DNA from 4 places in the Vibrio sp. JCM 18905 genome. Region 1 is predicted to be linked to each of the others. Evidence: predicted binding sites of a transcription regulator. Region 1 holds the regulator's gene; each other region holds the start of a gene.

What was found. The regulator PurR, encoded in region 1, represses purine synthesis genes. The targets are predictions, from matches to a motif close to TNANGNAAACGTTTNCNTNA.
Region 2: the regulator PurR is predicted to act here: its motif matches at 2,566-2,585, upstream of ACZ5ZC_RS14170 (phosphoribosylaminoimidazolesuccinocarboxamide synthase).
Region 3: the regulator PurR is predicted to act here: its motif matches at 2,367-2,386, upstream of ACZ5ZC_RS12265 (NupC/NupG family nucleoside CNT transporter).
Region 4: the regulator PurR is predicted to act here: its motif matches at 2,567-2,586, upstream of ACZ5ZC_RS11205 (NCS2 family permease).

Annotation. Positions count from the first base shown of each region.
Region 1 covers NZ_AP043879.1:1,059,224-1,063,382, reverse strand. The annotation lists gene torD (molecular chaperone TorD) at 1-630, shown strand, start outside; gene purR (HTH-type transcriptional repressor PurR) at 1,096-2,100, shown strand; cyclic di-GMP riboswitch class I at 2,386-2,475, shown strand; gene ACZ5ZC_RS13140 (TfoX/Sxy family DNA transformation protein) at 2,592-3,182, shown strand; gene ACZ5ZC_RS13135 (TVP38/TMEM64 family protein) at 3,298-3,984, shown strand; gene ACZ5ZC_RS13130 (hypothetical protein) at 4,005-4,159, shown strand, end outside.
Region 2 covers NZ_AP043879.1:1,292,911-1,297,069, reverse strand. The annotation lists gene ACZ5ZC_RS14190 (YiaD family glycine zipper/OmpA-like lipoprotein) at 1-281, shown strand, start outside; gene ACZ5ZC_RS14185 (J domain-containing protein) at 358-1,332, shown strand; gene ACZ5ZC_RS14180 (hypothetical protein) at 1,510-1,692, shown strand; gene ACZ5ZC_RS14175 (SulA-like leucine-rich domain-containing protein) at 2,106-2,498, shown strand; gene ACZ5ZC_RS14170 (phosphoribosylaminoimidazolesuccinocarboxamide synthase) at 2,702-3,805, shown strand; gene ACZ5ZC_RS14165 (alkaline phosphatase D family protein) at 3,885-4,159, opposite strand, start outside.
Region 3 covers NZ_AP043879.1:862,870-867,028, reverse strand. The annotation lists gene folD (bifunctional methylenetetrahydrofolate dehydrogenase/methenyltetrahydrofolate cyclohydrolase FolD) at 98-958, shown strand; gene ACZ5ZC_RS12265 (NupC/NupG family nucleoside CNT transporter) at 1,027-2,226, opposite strand; gene ACZ5ZC_RS12260 (LysR family transcriptional regulator) at 2,484-3,428, opposite strand; gene ACZ5ZC_RS12255 (lytic murein transglycosylase) at 3,520-4,159, opposite strand, start outside.
Region 4 covers NZ_AP043879.1:656,722-660,880, reverse strand. The annotation lists gene frsA (esterase FrsA) at 1-436, opposite strand, end outside; gene gpt (xanthine phosphoribosyltransferase) at 528-992, opposite strand; gene ACZ5ZC_RS11205 (NCS2 family permease) at 1,257-2,546, opposite strand; gene ACZ5ZC_RS11200 (aminoacyl-histidine dipeptidase) at 3,572-4,159, shown strand, end outside.

The DNA.
Region 1 (4,159 bases):
TTTAATGAAAAACGCGCTGAAATTTACTGGTGGTTTTCGAGCTTGTTCGCAAAAGAGCTAACAGAGAAAGAGCTGGAAGCCTACCACAGTGTTGAAATTCGCAGTTTTCTAGCAGGTTTAGGTGAAAATGAGTCACTGAAACCAGCCGTTGATAGCCTCGTTGATGCGCTAAACCGATTGCAAGATCGTGAAGACGCTCAATTGGAGCTTGCTGCTGACTTTTGTGAACTGTTTTTGAAGACAGAAAAATACGGCGCTCTTCCTTACGCATCGATGTACATCGGTGAATCAGGTTTGCTGAATGACAAGCCAGCCGAGGAAATGGAAAAGTTGATGGCAGAATTTGGCGTTCAAGTAGATGAAAATCTAAAAGAGCCTGCTGACCACTTAGCCGTTGAACTCGACTTTCTCGGCAACATGATTATCCGCTCAAACGAACTTGAGCAAGAAAAACACATGGAAGAAGCCTTCGTTAAACAAAACGACTTTATCCAGCAACAGTTGATGTCTTGGCTACCTCAGTTTGCAGACAAATGTAAACAATTCGACGAATTTGGGTTCTACTCGAGCGTCGCGAAACTATTAGTTGCATTTTGTAAACTAGACAGCGCTTACCTTCTTGGGGAATAATTGCCGCCTATTTTTAAGGAGCCCGCCTATCGGGCTTCCTGTATACCTGAAATAACTGAATGTAAGTAAGTTGGGTATATTATTCGTTTGCCTTAACTTAGCTCAAAGACGCTTGGTTATTTAGCAGTCAAAATGTGACTTCAAATACACAAATCTCTTGCTGAAAACATTGCTAGTCAGTCCACATAGGGCTAAAATGTGAGCGCAAACGATTAAATATGATTTATATGTAAACCGCTGAAATATAGCGGTTTTTGTGTTTTTTAACAGGTTGATGGCAATTTCTCATCAGATAGAAAAAAGATAAAATTCATCGACCGATGCTGCTACGTACCCTTTTGTCGTGCTTGGACCAACCGCTGCCGAAACACTTAGCGCCAACCTTAGATTGCTGGGTGTAAACCATTAGAGCATCAGGTACATCCAACACGACATATTTCAGTAGCTCGATACAGGACACCATTTATGGCCACTATAAAAGACGTTGCTCGCTTAGCCGGCGTTTCCACTACGACAGTTTCGCACGTTATCAATAAAACGCGTTTCGTTGCAGAAGCAACGCAAGAAAAAGTAATGAAAGCCGTGGACGAGTTGAATTACGCGCCAAGTGCGGTTGCACGCAGCCTAAAGTGCAACTCAACTCGTACGATTGGCATGTTAGTAACGCAGTCAACCAACCTATTCTTCTCAGAAGTGATTGACGGGGTTGAGAGCTACTGTTACCGCCAAGGCTACACTCTGATTCTGTGTAATACGGGTGGGATTTACGAAAAACAACGCGATTACATCCGTATGCTGGCTGAAAAACGTGTTGATGGCATCCTAGTGATGTGTTCTGACTTAACCGAAGAGCTTAAAGAGATGCTTGACCGTCATGCCGACATTCCTAAAGTGGTCATGGATTGGGGTCCAGAAAGCTCACAAGCGGACAAGATCATGGATAACTCAGAAGAAGGTGGCTACATCGCAACCAAACATCTGATCGACAATGGCCATACTGATATTGCTTGTCTAAGCGGTCATTTTGAAAAACTTGCTTGCCAAGAACGCATTGCAGGTTTCCGTCGCGCGATGAGCGAAGCAAACCTAGCTGTAAATGAAGACTGGATCCTTGAAGGTAACTTTGAATGTGATACGGCCGTATTAGTCGCAGATAAAATTACAGCAATGGACAAACGTCCGACAGCGGTATTCTGTTTTAACGACACAATGGCTCTGGGCCTAATGAGCCGACTACAACAAAACGGTATCAAAGTTCCTGATGATATTTCAGTGATCGGCTACGACAACATCGAGCTTGCGGAATACTTCTCTCCACCGTTAACCACTATCCACCAACCTAAACGTCGTGTGGGTAAAAATGCGTTCGAGATCCTACTTGAGCGAATCAAAGATAAAGAACACGAAAAGCGAATTTTCGAAATGCAACCTGAGCTTGTAATTCGAAACACCGTGAAGAAAATGAACTAAAATTCGCCAAATATAACGATGTCAAATAAGCGCTCTAAAAGGGCGCTTATTTTTCATCTCTAAATAACTTTTCCCTGACTTAGGTTTGTTAGACAAAAAATCTCGAATCTCTAAGTCTCTGTTTTATATGTAGGTAAATCACACACCCTCACAACCTCGAGATCATCCCGCCTTATTCTCAAATATGCACAAATATGCGCTTGTCGACACTTTTTATTGAACCAGAATCACACTTTTACGGGTAAAACGTGATGTTAATTCAATATACGAAGTATGCTCATTCTGTCACGCACAGGGCAAACCATTCGAAAGGGTGGGACGCAAAGCCTCCGGCCTGAACCATAATACTATATGGAAGGTAGCGGGGTTACCGATGGCAAGTGTGCAAGCGATGACTTTACCCTGTAATGACATTGCTTTTGCGCATGTTTGCTACTCTCTCGGACCTGACTTTTGGTGGCGTAATATTAATTACACCGAGATAACAAAACATGGATAAACCGATACTCAAAGACTCTATGAAGCTATTTGAGGCACTTGGTAATATCAAGTCGCGCTCAATGTTTGGTGGCTTCGGACTATTCGCTGATGAAACAATGTTTGCACTAGTTGTAAATAATCAGCTTCATATAAGAGCAGACCAACAAACTTCATCTGACTTCGAGAAACAAGGGCTAAAGCCTTACGTTTATAAGAAACGTGGCTTCCCAGTCGTTACTAAGTACTACGCAATTTCCAACGATTTATGGGAGTCTAGCGAACGCTTAATCGAAGTAGCTAACCAATCGTTGAAAAAGGCAAAGCTTGAAAAAGAACAGCAAGCAACTACAAAGCCTAATCGCTTAAAAGATTTGCCTAACTTACGACTGGCTACTGAACGCATGCTAAAAAAAGCAGGCATTGAGTCAGTAGAAAAACTGGAAGAGGAAGGTGCACTTAACGCTTATAAAGCGATAAGAGATACGCACTCTGCAACCGTCAACATTGAACTGTTATGGGCACTAGAAGGTGCTATTAACGGTACTCATTGGAGCGTTGTACCTCAAGCTCGCCGAGATGAGTTGATGAATGGCCTCCAATAAAAGTCGGCCTTAAAAACTATCTTGTAAAACCGCAGTCTAATCTGCGGTTTTTTTGTGAAATTTTTTCGACTTTCCTTCTGTCTTATTACATATATCCCAAATTGGAATCATAAATATGAATAAGAAACTGATATTAGGCCTAATCCTGGTCGCGATCATTATCTTTTTAGGCGTTAACTTTAGTCAGTATTTAACGTTGGAAAATGCAAAAGCCCAACAAGAAGCGCTGACCACATACATCGATCAGAACTTTGTTTTTTCGGCAGCTATTTACTTTTTTGCCTACATTGCAATTACCGCTTTTTCTATTCCTGGGGCTGCAGTGGTTACATTACTTGGTGCGGCTCTATTTGGTTTTTGGACGAGCTTATTACTGGTTTCTTTCGCCAGTACTATGGGTGCAACGCTAGCATTTTTAAGCAGCCGATATTTGCTGCGTGACTGGGTACAAAACAAGTTTGGCAATAAGTTAATCGCAATTAACCAAGGTGTCGAAAAGGACGGTGCATTTTATCTATTTTCCTTGCGTCTCATTCCGGTATTCCCTTTCTTTCTTATCAACTTGTTGATGGGCTTAACGCCAATGTCTGTAGGTCGATTTTACCTTACTAGCCAAGTAGGTATGTTGCCAGGCACTGCAGTTTACTTAAACGCCGGTACTCAGTTAGCAACAATTGAAAGCCTGTCAGGCATTATTTCACCTGCGGTATTGGCCTCTTTTGCGTTACTGGGGCTGTTTCCAATCATCACTAAATGGGTTATGAATAAAGTAAGGCCAACACCGAGTCAGCAAAACTCATAATTAGTAAGTGGACGTGTTTAATGAAAATATTCATTGCTAAAAACCCAGCAGAAGCGCATATCGTGTGCGAATTATTGAAAACCGAGCAAGTCTACTGTGAAGTCCGCGGAGAAGGTATTTTCGGTTTAAAAGGAGAGCTGCCGTTTAGTGATGATACCGATCCTTATGTCTGGCT
Region 2 (4,159 bases), 230 kb from region 1:
ATAATACGCTACGCGGTGTTGCTCGCATCTTGGTTGAATACCCAGATACCAGCCTTGTTATCGACGGTTACACTGATAGCACGGGCAGTGAGTCATACAACCAAACGTTGTCTGAGCGTCGTGCAGAGTCCGTACGTCAATTCCTAGTATCTCAAAACGTTGCACCTGGTCGTGCAATTGCACGTGGCTACGGCGAACGTAACCCAATTTGCTCAAACCAAACTTCTGAAGGTCGTGCGTGCAACCGTCGTGTTGAAATCCAGATCTTGCCACTGAAGTAATTTGGTTGCACCATAGCGGTAATAATAAAAAATTACCGGAGCAGGCCTAACCATAATCGTTAGGCCTGACATATCAATGTCTGTCAAAACGTCTGCCCTACTCTGCTTATTTAGCCTCTGCTTTTCTGGTTACTCGCTTGCCTCTCAAGCTCCAAATGACCCCATAGAACAATACGAGTACGCACAACAATTATTGGCATCAAACAAAGCTGAAGCCTCAACAGAAACACGCTACTGGCTAGAGCAATCCGCCAACCAAGGTTACCTCCCTGCGCAAAAACAGCTCGCGAACGACTTTGCTAAAGGGATAAATGGCGAAAAAAATGAAACACAAGCGTTATATTGGCTAACCTCTATCGCACTCAATGACCCAACCGATCGTGGCTTTCTTCTCGCCGATTTTATTCAGCGCAATCAAGATAAGGTCACAACTTCTCAATTGACTGAAGCCTTGTATCAAATGGCTTCTCAGCATAATCCAGCAGCAGAACAAGCATATAATCAACTGTTAGAGCAGCGCTTCAACCAACTGCGAGCTAAACAAGTCTCGCAAATAAAGTCGCTCGATAAAAAGGCTGAACAAACACAAGAAGAGAAAAGCACAGTTGCAAACCCCAAGGTAGAATACTCGCAGTTTTTATGGCTGATCTGGCTAGCGGCGATACTCATCATCTGCGGCTTAAGTTTTCTCGTGATCAAGAAACTTAAGCAGAATAGAAAAGCGCGTGAAGCCAAAGAGGAAAGCCAAAATCAACGAATGGCGGCAAAAGTTAAAGAGCTAGAGTTTACGAATAAGCAACTGAAGCGTCAGTTAGAGAAAGTATTCAAAGAATTTAAGAAATCCAAAACCCAGGCAGAGAACCATAAGCTAAGCGTCGCATGCGCCATGTTTGGCTACACACCACAACACATCCCTGATTTACAAGCAATAAAGCTACGCTATAGACAGCTATCAAAGCTTTATCATCCGGACACAAGAGGCAGTGAAGAAGAAATGAAGCGACTCAATCATGCCTTTAAGCTTGTCTCACAAAATGTTACAAAACAGTAAAAACAGGTCAGGAAACTTTGGCTAGCATGCTTCTAGAGCCATATAATCAAGCGCCGCAATCGATCTCCCTCTCAAACAAATTAACAGACATTTAACTTAAGTCTCGCTTTTATGCCATAATGCTCAGCGCAAAATAACACCTAACGACTCAAATTAATCTAGGTGGGGAGAAAATCAATGTTCACTGAAGAAGGCACCTGTGATTGGTGTAAAAAACCTAGTCTTGTAACTCGTCACGATTATTTAGATGGCAAGCACCATTACTCATGTAAAGCTTGTTACGACATGGCAAAAATCGACGTGCGCCTATTTAACCAAGGCGAATTGCAAATGCGCGAACGCTTGCAACGAGCGAGCTAAGCAAGACGGAATCAACGGAACTGATTTTCAAAAGCGCCTTTTAAGGCGCTTTTTTGATCGGCCAAGCCCTATTTCCAATCTCTATCTCGTATTCCCTCCTATCCTACATAGCATGTCGCATCGGTTATCAGCCCCTCTCCTACTGTATACAAACCACTGCCCGTGAAAAAACACCTGTATATACAGTAGTAACCCCTTGTATGTCTCTCGTCCAATTTTCTACTCATCTCACATTTTTAAATTGATGTTAGACATATCAGAAATGAAAAATAACCAAATAAATTCAGACACTTAAAATAAAATCCTTTTGTTTCCTTCTCAAAAAAACGCAAATAACTTTTGATAAACGGGTTGATCAGGTCGTCAAAACAAACTACTGTATACACATACAGCATGTATAAAGGAACAGTAAGATGCAGTTACAAAGTCAATCTCATACATACTCTCGTTACAACGTATTGGCACAAGCAACTCAGCCCATGGCCGTTTCGGATCAGCTTCTATCTAAGCTGGCTGTTTTATCGCAGCAGAAACAATGGATTTTGTTTACAGCAGACTGCCCTCGCCCTGACTTTGAACAACTCACTGCTTCTAATATTTGCTGTAGAAACGTGATTCAAATGAAGCCTTCTCAACAGCTTTCAGAAGTCGAGATCGTGATCAAAGCCATCCGATCAGGTAATGCCAGTGCTGTTGTCGCATCAAATAAAATTGCACTTATGAATCAATCTATGTTGCGCGACATGGCGCAGCGCTATCAGTGTGAGGTTTTTTTCGTCGAAGGCAGAGTTAATAAGTACCACTAATAAGTTCGACGTTATCCATCCTGCATCTCGCCTCCTTTTTAAGGGGGCTTTTTTTGTATTAAAGAAAATAAGCAAACGTTTGCTTTTTCTCTGGCGAGTTAAAATAGTTCTGGTATGATGCCCACATTCGATTTATTCAGCGCCCACATTTTGCTGAATATCTTCTCTTTCTGACGTTTGATTAAGATGATAGGAATGTCGCAATGAGCCTTGCTAATCAAGTACTTGCCGTCAATGACGACCTGCCAATTCGCACCCATAAACCCGTTCACAGCGGAAAAGTTCGTTCAGTTTACTGGTTAACTGAAGAAGACAGTGCCCGACTGATCAAAGAAAAAGGATACGATGTCGCTCCAGATGCGCCTTTGGCTATCATGGTGATTAGCGACCGAATCTCTGCATTCGATTGTATTTGGCATGCTGAAGGTGGTCTTAATGGTGTCCCGGGTAAAGGGGCTGCGCTTAATGCGATTTCTAATCACTGGTTCAAACTGTTCAAAGAAAATGGCTTAGCAGATAGCCATATTCTAGACATTCCTCACCCTTTTGTTTGGATTGTACAAAAAGCCAAACCGGTAAAAATAGAAGCCATCTGCCGCAAATACATCACGGGTTCGATGTGGCGCGCTTACGCAAATGGCGAGCGCGAGTTTTGTGGAATCCAACTTCCTGAAGGGTTAGAAAAAGACAAAGCACTGCCAGAGTTGCTCATGACCCCATCCACAAAAGGCATTCTAAAAGGTATTCCCGGTGTGCCAGAAGCGGATGACGTGAATATTACTCGTCAAAACATCGTAGACAACTACGAAGCATTTAACTTCTCAAGTGCCGACGATATCGCACTCTACGAAAAACTGCTGAAAGAAGGCTTTAACGTTATCAGCCAAGCGTTAGAAGAAATCGACCAAATCTTTGTCGATACCAAATTCGAATTTGGTTATGTTCATGATGCCGCTGGCAATGAAAAGCTGATTTACATGGATGAAGTGGGTACACCAGACTCGTCTCGTATATGGGATGCTAAAGAGTACCAAGCAGGTCACATCGTAGAGAACTCAAAAGAAGGTTTCCGCCAGTTCCTACTTAACCACTTCCCTGACCCAGATATCTTGCTAAACAAAGAACGTATGCCAGAGCGCGAAGCACTCGCTCGTGATAATGCTTTACCCGTCGAATCTTTGATGGCGATTTCGAGCACCTACATTGGTATTGCCGAGAAGATTACAGGCAAGCCGATTCATTTGAGTGAGAATCCGAAAGCGGAAATCATCGAAGTTCTGAGCAAAGAATACGGATTGATTGACTAGCACTGTCGCTAGATTAGCTAAACGCTTTTCAATAAAAAGTCCGCACTAGCCTGCGGACTTTTTTCGTATTAAGCTCAGTTTAGCCGATATTTAACGTAGTGCCATCTGTTGTGGAGGCTGACTTGGTCGTCACCTGATATGTTTTGTCTTTAATCGTTGATACGAAATACCAAGTCGACTTTGCCTTATCGGGCGTAAAAGTAACGCGCATAAAGCCACGCTGTTTGATGTCTGCCCACTGTAATTCTGACACTAAGTGCGGCAACGTGTATTCCATTTGAGCGATCGCAACAGGATCTAACGCTAGGTAGGCCTCTAGCCCAGGGGAACTCACCGAGCTAGTTGCAAACTCTA
Region 3 (4,159 bases), 200 kb from region 1:
AAACACCACAAAGCAAACGTTTGCGTATGGATGTTAATAAGAAATTCTGCGACAATGCGCCGCAGATAATTTGCCTTCTTAATTTATAAGGAAAGTCATGACTGCTCAAAATATAGACGGAACTCTCATTTCCCAAACTGTTCGATCCGAAGTGGCAGCACGTGTTAAAGCGCGTGTTAAAGCGGGGCTACGTGCCCCTGGTTTAGCAGTGGTTCTAGTTGGTGAAGATCCTGCTTCTCAGGTTTATGTCGGTAGCAAACGCCGCGCATGTGAAGAAGTTGGGTTTGTTTCTAAGTCTTTTGACCTTCCTGCGTCTAGCTCAGAAGAAGAGTTACTAGCGCTGATTGATGAATTAAACAACGATGATGAAATTGACGGCATTCTAGTGCAATTACCCCTTCCTGCGGGCATCGACACAACACATGTTTTAGAGCGCATTCACCCAGAGAAAGACGTGGATGGCTTCCACCCTTACAACGTTGGTCGTCTTGCGCAACGTATTCCAAAGCTTCGCTCTTGCACGCCAAAGGGCATCATTACCCTACTCGACCGTTACAACATTGAGCTACGTGGTAAACATGCTGTTGTGGTCGGTGCATCAAACATTGTTGGTCGTCCAATGACACTTGAGCTGCTGCTTGCGGGCTGCACGACAACAACATGTCACCGTTTTACCAAAGACCTAGAGAGTCATGTACGTCAAGCTGACGTTGTCGTGGTTGCGGTTGGTAAGCCAAACTTCATCCCTGGAGAGTGGATTAAGAAAGGTGCAGTGGTTATCGATGTCGGCATTAACCGTCTTGATTCAGGCAAGCTAGTTGGCGACGTGGAATACGATAAAGCACGTGAAAGTGCGAGCTTTATTACTCCTGTCCCTGGTGGTGTTGGCCCAATGACCGTTGCAAGTTTAATCGAGAACACGATGCTCGCTTGCGAACAGTTCCACACAGACAAATAACGTAAAACTTCAGATACGAAAAAGGCTCCGCAAGGAGCCTTTTTGCTAATTGTTGATATCTATTTCAATTACAGACTTAAAATCACGCCCGCAATAGAAGCGCTCATTAAGTTCGCCATGACACCAGCGATAATCGCACGGAAGCCATGCTTAGAAACAAATGCACGCTTTTCTGGTACCAATGAGCCCAACCCACCAATCAGCATCGCCATGCTTGAGATGTTTGCAAAGCCACACAAAGCAAACGTCACGATTGCTTGTGAGTGTTCACTAAGTTGAGACTTCACTTCTGCAAGCTGGATGAAAGCGACGAACTCATTCACCACAATCTTGTTACCAATCAGCGAGCCTGCTGTGGTTGCTTCTTGCCATGGTACACCTAATAACCAAGCGACAGGTGCGAATACATACCCTAGGATCAACTCGAAGCTTAGTGGCGTCCCAACAAGGTCACCAATCCAACCTAGCATGCCGTTTAACATTGCAATGACACTGATGAACGCCAATAGCGTACCACCTACCGATACAGCAATGCGTACACCCGCCATTGCACCATCGGCTAATGCTTCTACTACGTTGGTTGCACGTGGAATTTCAACTTGGCTAATGTCGATATCTGCTGCTTTATCCGTATCGTCTGGCATTAAAATTTTTGCCATCAGCAAGCCCGCAGGTGCCGACATAAATGCGGCAGCAATAAGATAGTTAAGGTCGACGCCCAGTGATGCGTAACCGACCAACGTTCCACCAGCAACTGATGCCAAACCACCTGTCATAACTGCAAAAAACTGCGAGTCAGTCATGTGTTTTAGGTAAGGCTTCACCATCAATGGTGCTTCAATGGTGCCAACAAAGATATTCGCCGTAGCAGACAAAGACTCAGCACGACCAATGCCAAGAAGCTTTTGAATACCACCACCAATGAAGTTGATAACTTTTGGCATCACACCAATGTGATAAAGACCGGAGATAAGAGAGGAGAAGAAAACGATGATACCCAGTACATTGATCGCAAAGGTGAAGCCCCCTGTCGCCAAATTACCGAATAAAAACGCGATGCCTTCTTGACCGTAGTTGATCAAATTCGACACGACGCTGCTTACTGAATTCAGCGCATCTCGTCCTGCTGGTACATATAAAACCAACAATGCAAACAGCACCTGTAAAGCAAACGCAAACGTCACTGTTCTCAGCTTTATATTTTTTCTATTTGTAGAAAGTAGCCATGCTACGAATAGTATGGCTACGATACCAATAATTGAGTTCATAAAATGAATCCGACAGAAGGGGGATATGGAAGGCACCGGATTGTATAGCGGACTCAAAATGCTGCAAGTTGAGGATGTTAACAGTGTGAAAAGTTTAAGCGCACAATAATTGACCTTAATTATAAGGCATTGAATTATATAAATATAAACGTTTGCTTATTTTTATTGTTTCTATATGGAAAAGATGTTTCTAGTTCTGGAAAAATTTTTGTGAATTGAATCACCTTATGTGCCGTTCAATAACGTCATTGATCCTGTTATTTAGGAATAGATATGTAAGGCGCTAGACGTTGATCCCAATGACACGGGTTACCGATCTTCTGTTTGATGAAGTTAATCACTGCGGATATTTTTTTGGGCATATGTTGGCGGCTTGGATACACCGCATAAAACGGCATCGACTGGCTTGCTTTCCAGTCCGGTAACAACTGTATTAACTTACCCGTTCTAAACTCATCACCCAGTAAGTAAGTGGCAAGGTAGGCAATGCCCCAACCCGCAATAGCGGCATCCCGAACGGCTTCTGCCAGATCCACTGAATAGTTGCCCGAAACTTTTACGTTCAACTCCTGCTGATCTTTAGTAAATGCCCACCCCGTATAGTCACGCTCCCAGCTTCTGTATATAAGACAGTTGTGAGAAGACAAGTCATCCGGCTCTGTTGGCGTATCATGCTTCAATAAGTAATCTGGTGATGCCGCTACAACAAACTGGCAATCCGTCAAACGCTGCGCAATGTAGCCTTCAGGCAAATGCTCGTTGTTAGTCACCCATAAATCGAGCCCTTCGGCTAACATATCGACTTTATAGTCAAACAAATGCACCTCCACTTGAAGTTGAGGATACAGTTCGCGTAACTCTTGAATCGCTGGGATAATGTGCAAGGTACCGAATGATTGCGACAAACCAAGACGCACTAAGCCTGCCACTTCATCCCGCTGGGTTTCCATCTCTAATGTAGCACTGCTCACCGCTTGTACTACTTGCTCACAGTGATGAAAAAAGGTTTTTCCTGCCTCAGTCGGCGTAAAGCTTCGCGTAGTGCGTTGAACAAGCTTGATACCAAGAGACGCTTCTAGCTGGCTCAACTGCTTACTCACATGAGACACCGACACGCCTAAGCTCTTTGCAGCAGCCGTGAAACTTTTATGTTTAAGAAGAGCGGAGAAGATCACCATTTGTGCAGCACGTTCAGATAACACGCTTTACCTCGATTTGATTATAGGAAAAACAAAGGACTCCGAAGAGCCCTCATATTGAATACTGGATGCCAAGTGATTATTTGATAACAGCTCAGTATTTAATTCGGTCAGCCAAGTGACTCACGGCGAGTGCGAAGTAGTAAGAGCGGTTCCACTTCATCAGTACGTTGTAGTTATTGTAAACCAGATACGTACGACCATTTTCGTCGTCCGGCATGATCAACCATGCTTTGATGTCTTCATCCAGTTTTGGCAACGGACTACCGTCGTATTTTGTGATGCCAAGTTTGCTCCACTCCTGAAGGTATTTACCTTTTTCAGCCGTGCGCCCTTCTAAGCTGCGATCAATGCCTTTAGGAACTTTCACTTGGCGACCCCAAGTGTATTTGTCATCCCAGCCGGACTTGCTCAAATAGTTAGCGGTTGATGCAAATACGTCGGCTTCAGATTGCCAAATGTCTTTTTTACCATCCCCGTTGCCGTCAGCGGCAAAACGTAGGAAAGAGCTTGGCATAAATTGACACTGTCCCATCGCACCAGCCCAAGAACCTTTAAAATTATCTAGCTCGATATGGCCTTGATCGAGGATCTGCAATGCCGACATGGTCTCTTTACGGAAAAACTCTTCACGACGACCTTCAAATGCCATTGTCGACAACGCGTCAATCACTTTGAAGTTACCCGTAAATTTACCAAAGTTACTTTCTACACCCCACAGCGCCACGATAAAG
Region 4 (4,159 bases), 400 kb from region 1:
CCAAATTATCATTCTTCAGATGTGGGTAGCCTGCGATACTAAAACACAAAGAAGCGGTGAAGAGTTCATCGGCGGCCTCCTCACCTTGCATTTCATTTGAACGCTTCTGATGCTCCATGCCGAGCTTAATCCACTCAAATGTCCAGTTGCCGTTGTGGTACCCCATTACGGTGTCTAACCAATCATCATTGGTTCGAGAGTGGGAAGAAGAAGCGATTTTAGAAAGCACACCTTCCATCTCTATCGGAGACAACCCTTGCCAAGCCCATTGCAAGCGGCGCAAATGACGATACCAAGCACGATCATCCTGCGCCTCTCGCTCATCAAGTATTTTTTGACTGGTCGGCATATACTGGGTAAGCGCAGAGGTTTCTTTTGCTTGCTTATGTTTCACGAACAAAGTTTCGGAAAGATTTTTACTGACGTCTTCAGACATAGGAAGAACCTTAGGCTATTAGCATGAGTTGTTATGATAATAAAAAAAATGCCCCTATACAGGGGCATTTCTCAATATTCTTTAATAGCGTTTATTTTTGCTTGCGGTTTACAGGCTCAGCGTACTGGATTGACATATCCCAAGGTTGTTCAATCCAAGTGTCTTGCGCGATATCTACCACGTAATCATCTAGCAACGCTTTGCCTGAAGGTTTCGCACACACAGCGATCATCTTCGCTTTTGGATACATCTCACGTAGTTTGCGCGCCGTATCACCACTGTCTACTAGGTCTTCAACGATTAGGTAACCTTCACCATCGCCTTCAGGTGCTTTTAGTACCGTCATATCGCGCTGATGATCATGGTCGTAGCTTGAAATACAGATTGTATCAACGTAACGAATACCCAGTTCACGAGCCAAGATAGCGCCAGGAACCAAACCACCGCGGCTTACCGCCCAAATCCCTTTCCATTGCTCAGCTGGCATTTGTTTTTCAGCCAGTTCACGGCAGTAAGTCTGCATTGCATCCCAAGTGATAATGAATTTTTTACTCATTGTAATAACCTAATAATTTGAAAATATGCATCCTCAAAATCTAGCGAACTCACTCAAAAGCGGAATGCTCACTGACCTCTCCAAAACGTATGGAGATGAGGATTTCAAGCTGCGCAAACGATTATTCTACCGAAACACACCGTTAATACCAACGGTGATATCAAAATTCTCTGCCTATTCCGCAGAAAAACCGTCTGAAGTGAACAACGTGAAAAAAGAAAAAGCCAGCGTGAATAAATCCACACTGGCTTTTTGCTCGAGAAATTAACCGACGAGGTATTTGACGATGAAGATGGCAGACATCACCCACACACTCATCGACACTTCACGGCCCTTGCCGCTGAATAATTTGATCGCCGCGTACGCGATAAAGCCTAACGTAATACCCTCTGCAATCGAGAACGTTAATGGCATCACCAAACAAGTCACAACAACTGGTGATGCTTCCGTTAGGTCACGCCAATCAATGCTTACCAGCCCAGACAGCATCAAAATCGCGACATAGAACAGAGCGCCCGATGTTGCGTAAGCTGGGATCATTCCTGCTAGTGGTGAAAACAATAGAGCAAGTAGGAAGAGCACACCAACAACCACTGCTGTTAGACCAGTACGACCACCAGCCGCCACACCAGAAACACTCTCAATGTAAGATGTGGTGTTTGAGGTACCAAGTAGTGCACCTACTGACGTTGCCGTTGAGTCTGCAAGTAACGCTTTGTTTAAACGCGGGATGTTGCCATTCTCATCCGTGAGGCCTGCTTTTTGAGAAACGCCAACTAGCGTACCTGCGGTATCAAACAAATCGACAAATAGGAAAGCGAACACAACGGAAATCATGCCAACTTCAAACAAACCAGAGAAATCCAGTTGCATGAAAGTTGGTGCAATGCTTGGTGGCGTAGACATAATGCCGCTCCACTGCACATCACCAAATAGAAGGCCAAGCGCTGTAACACCAAGAATGGCGATCATCACCGCACCTTTCACACCACGGTGAACAAGCGCGATAGTAAGGAAGAAACCAATCGCAGCCAATACAGATGGCAATGATGTGATGTCTCCCATAGAAACTAATGTCGCAGGGTTATCAACGACGATGCCTGCATTTTTTAATGCGATAAATGCTAAGAAAAGACCGATACCGGCTGAAATACCAGTTCGAAGAGAATGCGGGATCGAGTTAATAATCCACTCACGGATCTTAAATATACTCAAAAGAATAAACAGCAGGCCTGAAACAAACACCGCCGCTAACGCAACTTGCCACGTATAGCCCATTCCCAACACAACAGAGTAAGTGAAAAATGCGTTCAGCCCCATTCCTGGTGCTTGTGCAATTGGGTAGTTGGCAACAAATCCCATGATGAAACAGCCGATAGCAGCCGCAAGACAAGTTGCAACAAAAATGGCACCACGGTCCATACCGGTATCCGACAGGATCGCTGGGTTTACAAAAATAATGTAAGCCATGGTTAGGAAGGTGGTAACACCTGCAATGATCTCAGTGCGCACATTTGTGCCATTGTCACTGAGCTTAAAAAGCCTCTCGAGCATGATCGAATCCTGTAAAGGTAAAAAGTAAACGGTTGCGTAATCGATTGGCGGGAATTATAAAGTTATCAAATAGCAAATTCTAGATAGAATCTTCACTCTAATGCGATTTTTTTCTTTGGATATGAAACCCATTCGCTAATTCTTAAAAGCAAAACAGAAAATATATTCTTATAAAACAACAATTAATAATTATTGCTCAGAACCCAACAACAGAATAAAAACTGAACAATGTACTAAACTTTCAAATAGAAACTGGGCGTTTTAAGCGTCATATCTAGGTGGATTTGACGGGAAAGTCGATAAAACTGAAGAACGGAGAATAGAATCCAGCCTTGATGGCAGAAAATGTGTCAGAAAGAGAAAGTGGAGATAAAAAAACGCCACCCAATTTGGGTGGCGGCGAATCATGTCAGCACTATCACTGAAAAAAAATTCCAATTTATAGGGGTGAACAAACTGTTCGAGTCACATGCGTTGACTTCACTTAGTAGCCAAAGCTTGTTGGGTATACAAAGTTGCCGGTGTAAACAGACTTGCTATTCCAGAACATTGTACTTGGTAAACCTTTCATAACTATCACCTTTTAAATCAATTAAACATTCGTTGATTTCTCGGTTCCTTGGAGGCGATAAAACGGACTCATCCTTTGAGCATTTCATTCTTCTCTCAGAAGCTGGTTACAAATATACCACCAAGAAATTTAATTACAAGCATTTTAGTGATTAAAATCACAAAAAATGTATAAATTGACCTTCATCAAAGTTTAAATGTAATTAAATTACAGTTTTGTGAATTAAAAAATAAAGCCACTTTCAGAATGTATGATAAAGAACACATAGTGCCTGTTATTGTGTTCACAAACTGTGACAGTTCTGAGAGAAATCCTTGTGCACGCGACTACTCGTACTCCTTATCTGGTGGTATGCTAAACGGCAATTTGAAGGCCAAATCGTCTAGCATTTAATGCTATCTCGACAATATTTTTACGGTATATATTTGGCAAAGCACATCAAAAGGAGTCCTCCGTGTCTGAGTTCCATTCTGAGATCAGTACCTTATCACCTGCTCCACTTTGGCAGTTTTTCGATAAGATTTGTTCTATCCCTCACCCATCTAAGCATGAAGAAGCATTAGCACAGTACATTATCAACTGGGCAACAGAGCAAGGCTTTGACGTTCGCCGTGATCCAACCGGTAACGTGTTCATCAAAAAGCCCGCGACACCTGGAATGGAAAATAAGAAGGCTGTTGTACTTCAAGCACACATCGACATGGTGCCGCAGAAAAACGAAGACACCGAACACGACTTCACCAAAGATCCAATCCAACCTTACATCGATGGCGAATGGGTAACGGCGAAAGGCACGACGCTTGGTGCAGATAACGGGATTGGTATGGCTTCTTGCCTTGCTGTATTGGCATCTAAAGACATTAAGCACGGCCCAATCGAAGTTCTGCTGACGATTGATGAAGAAGCAGGCATGACTGGCGCATTTGGTCTTGAGGCTGGTTGGTTAGAAGGTGAGATCCTTCTAAATACAGACTCTGAGCAAGAAGGCGAAGTCTACATGGGTTGCGCTGGTGGTGTTGATGGCACCATGACTTTCGATATT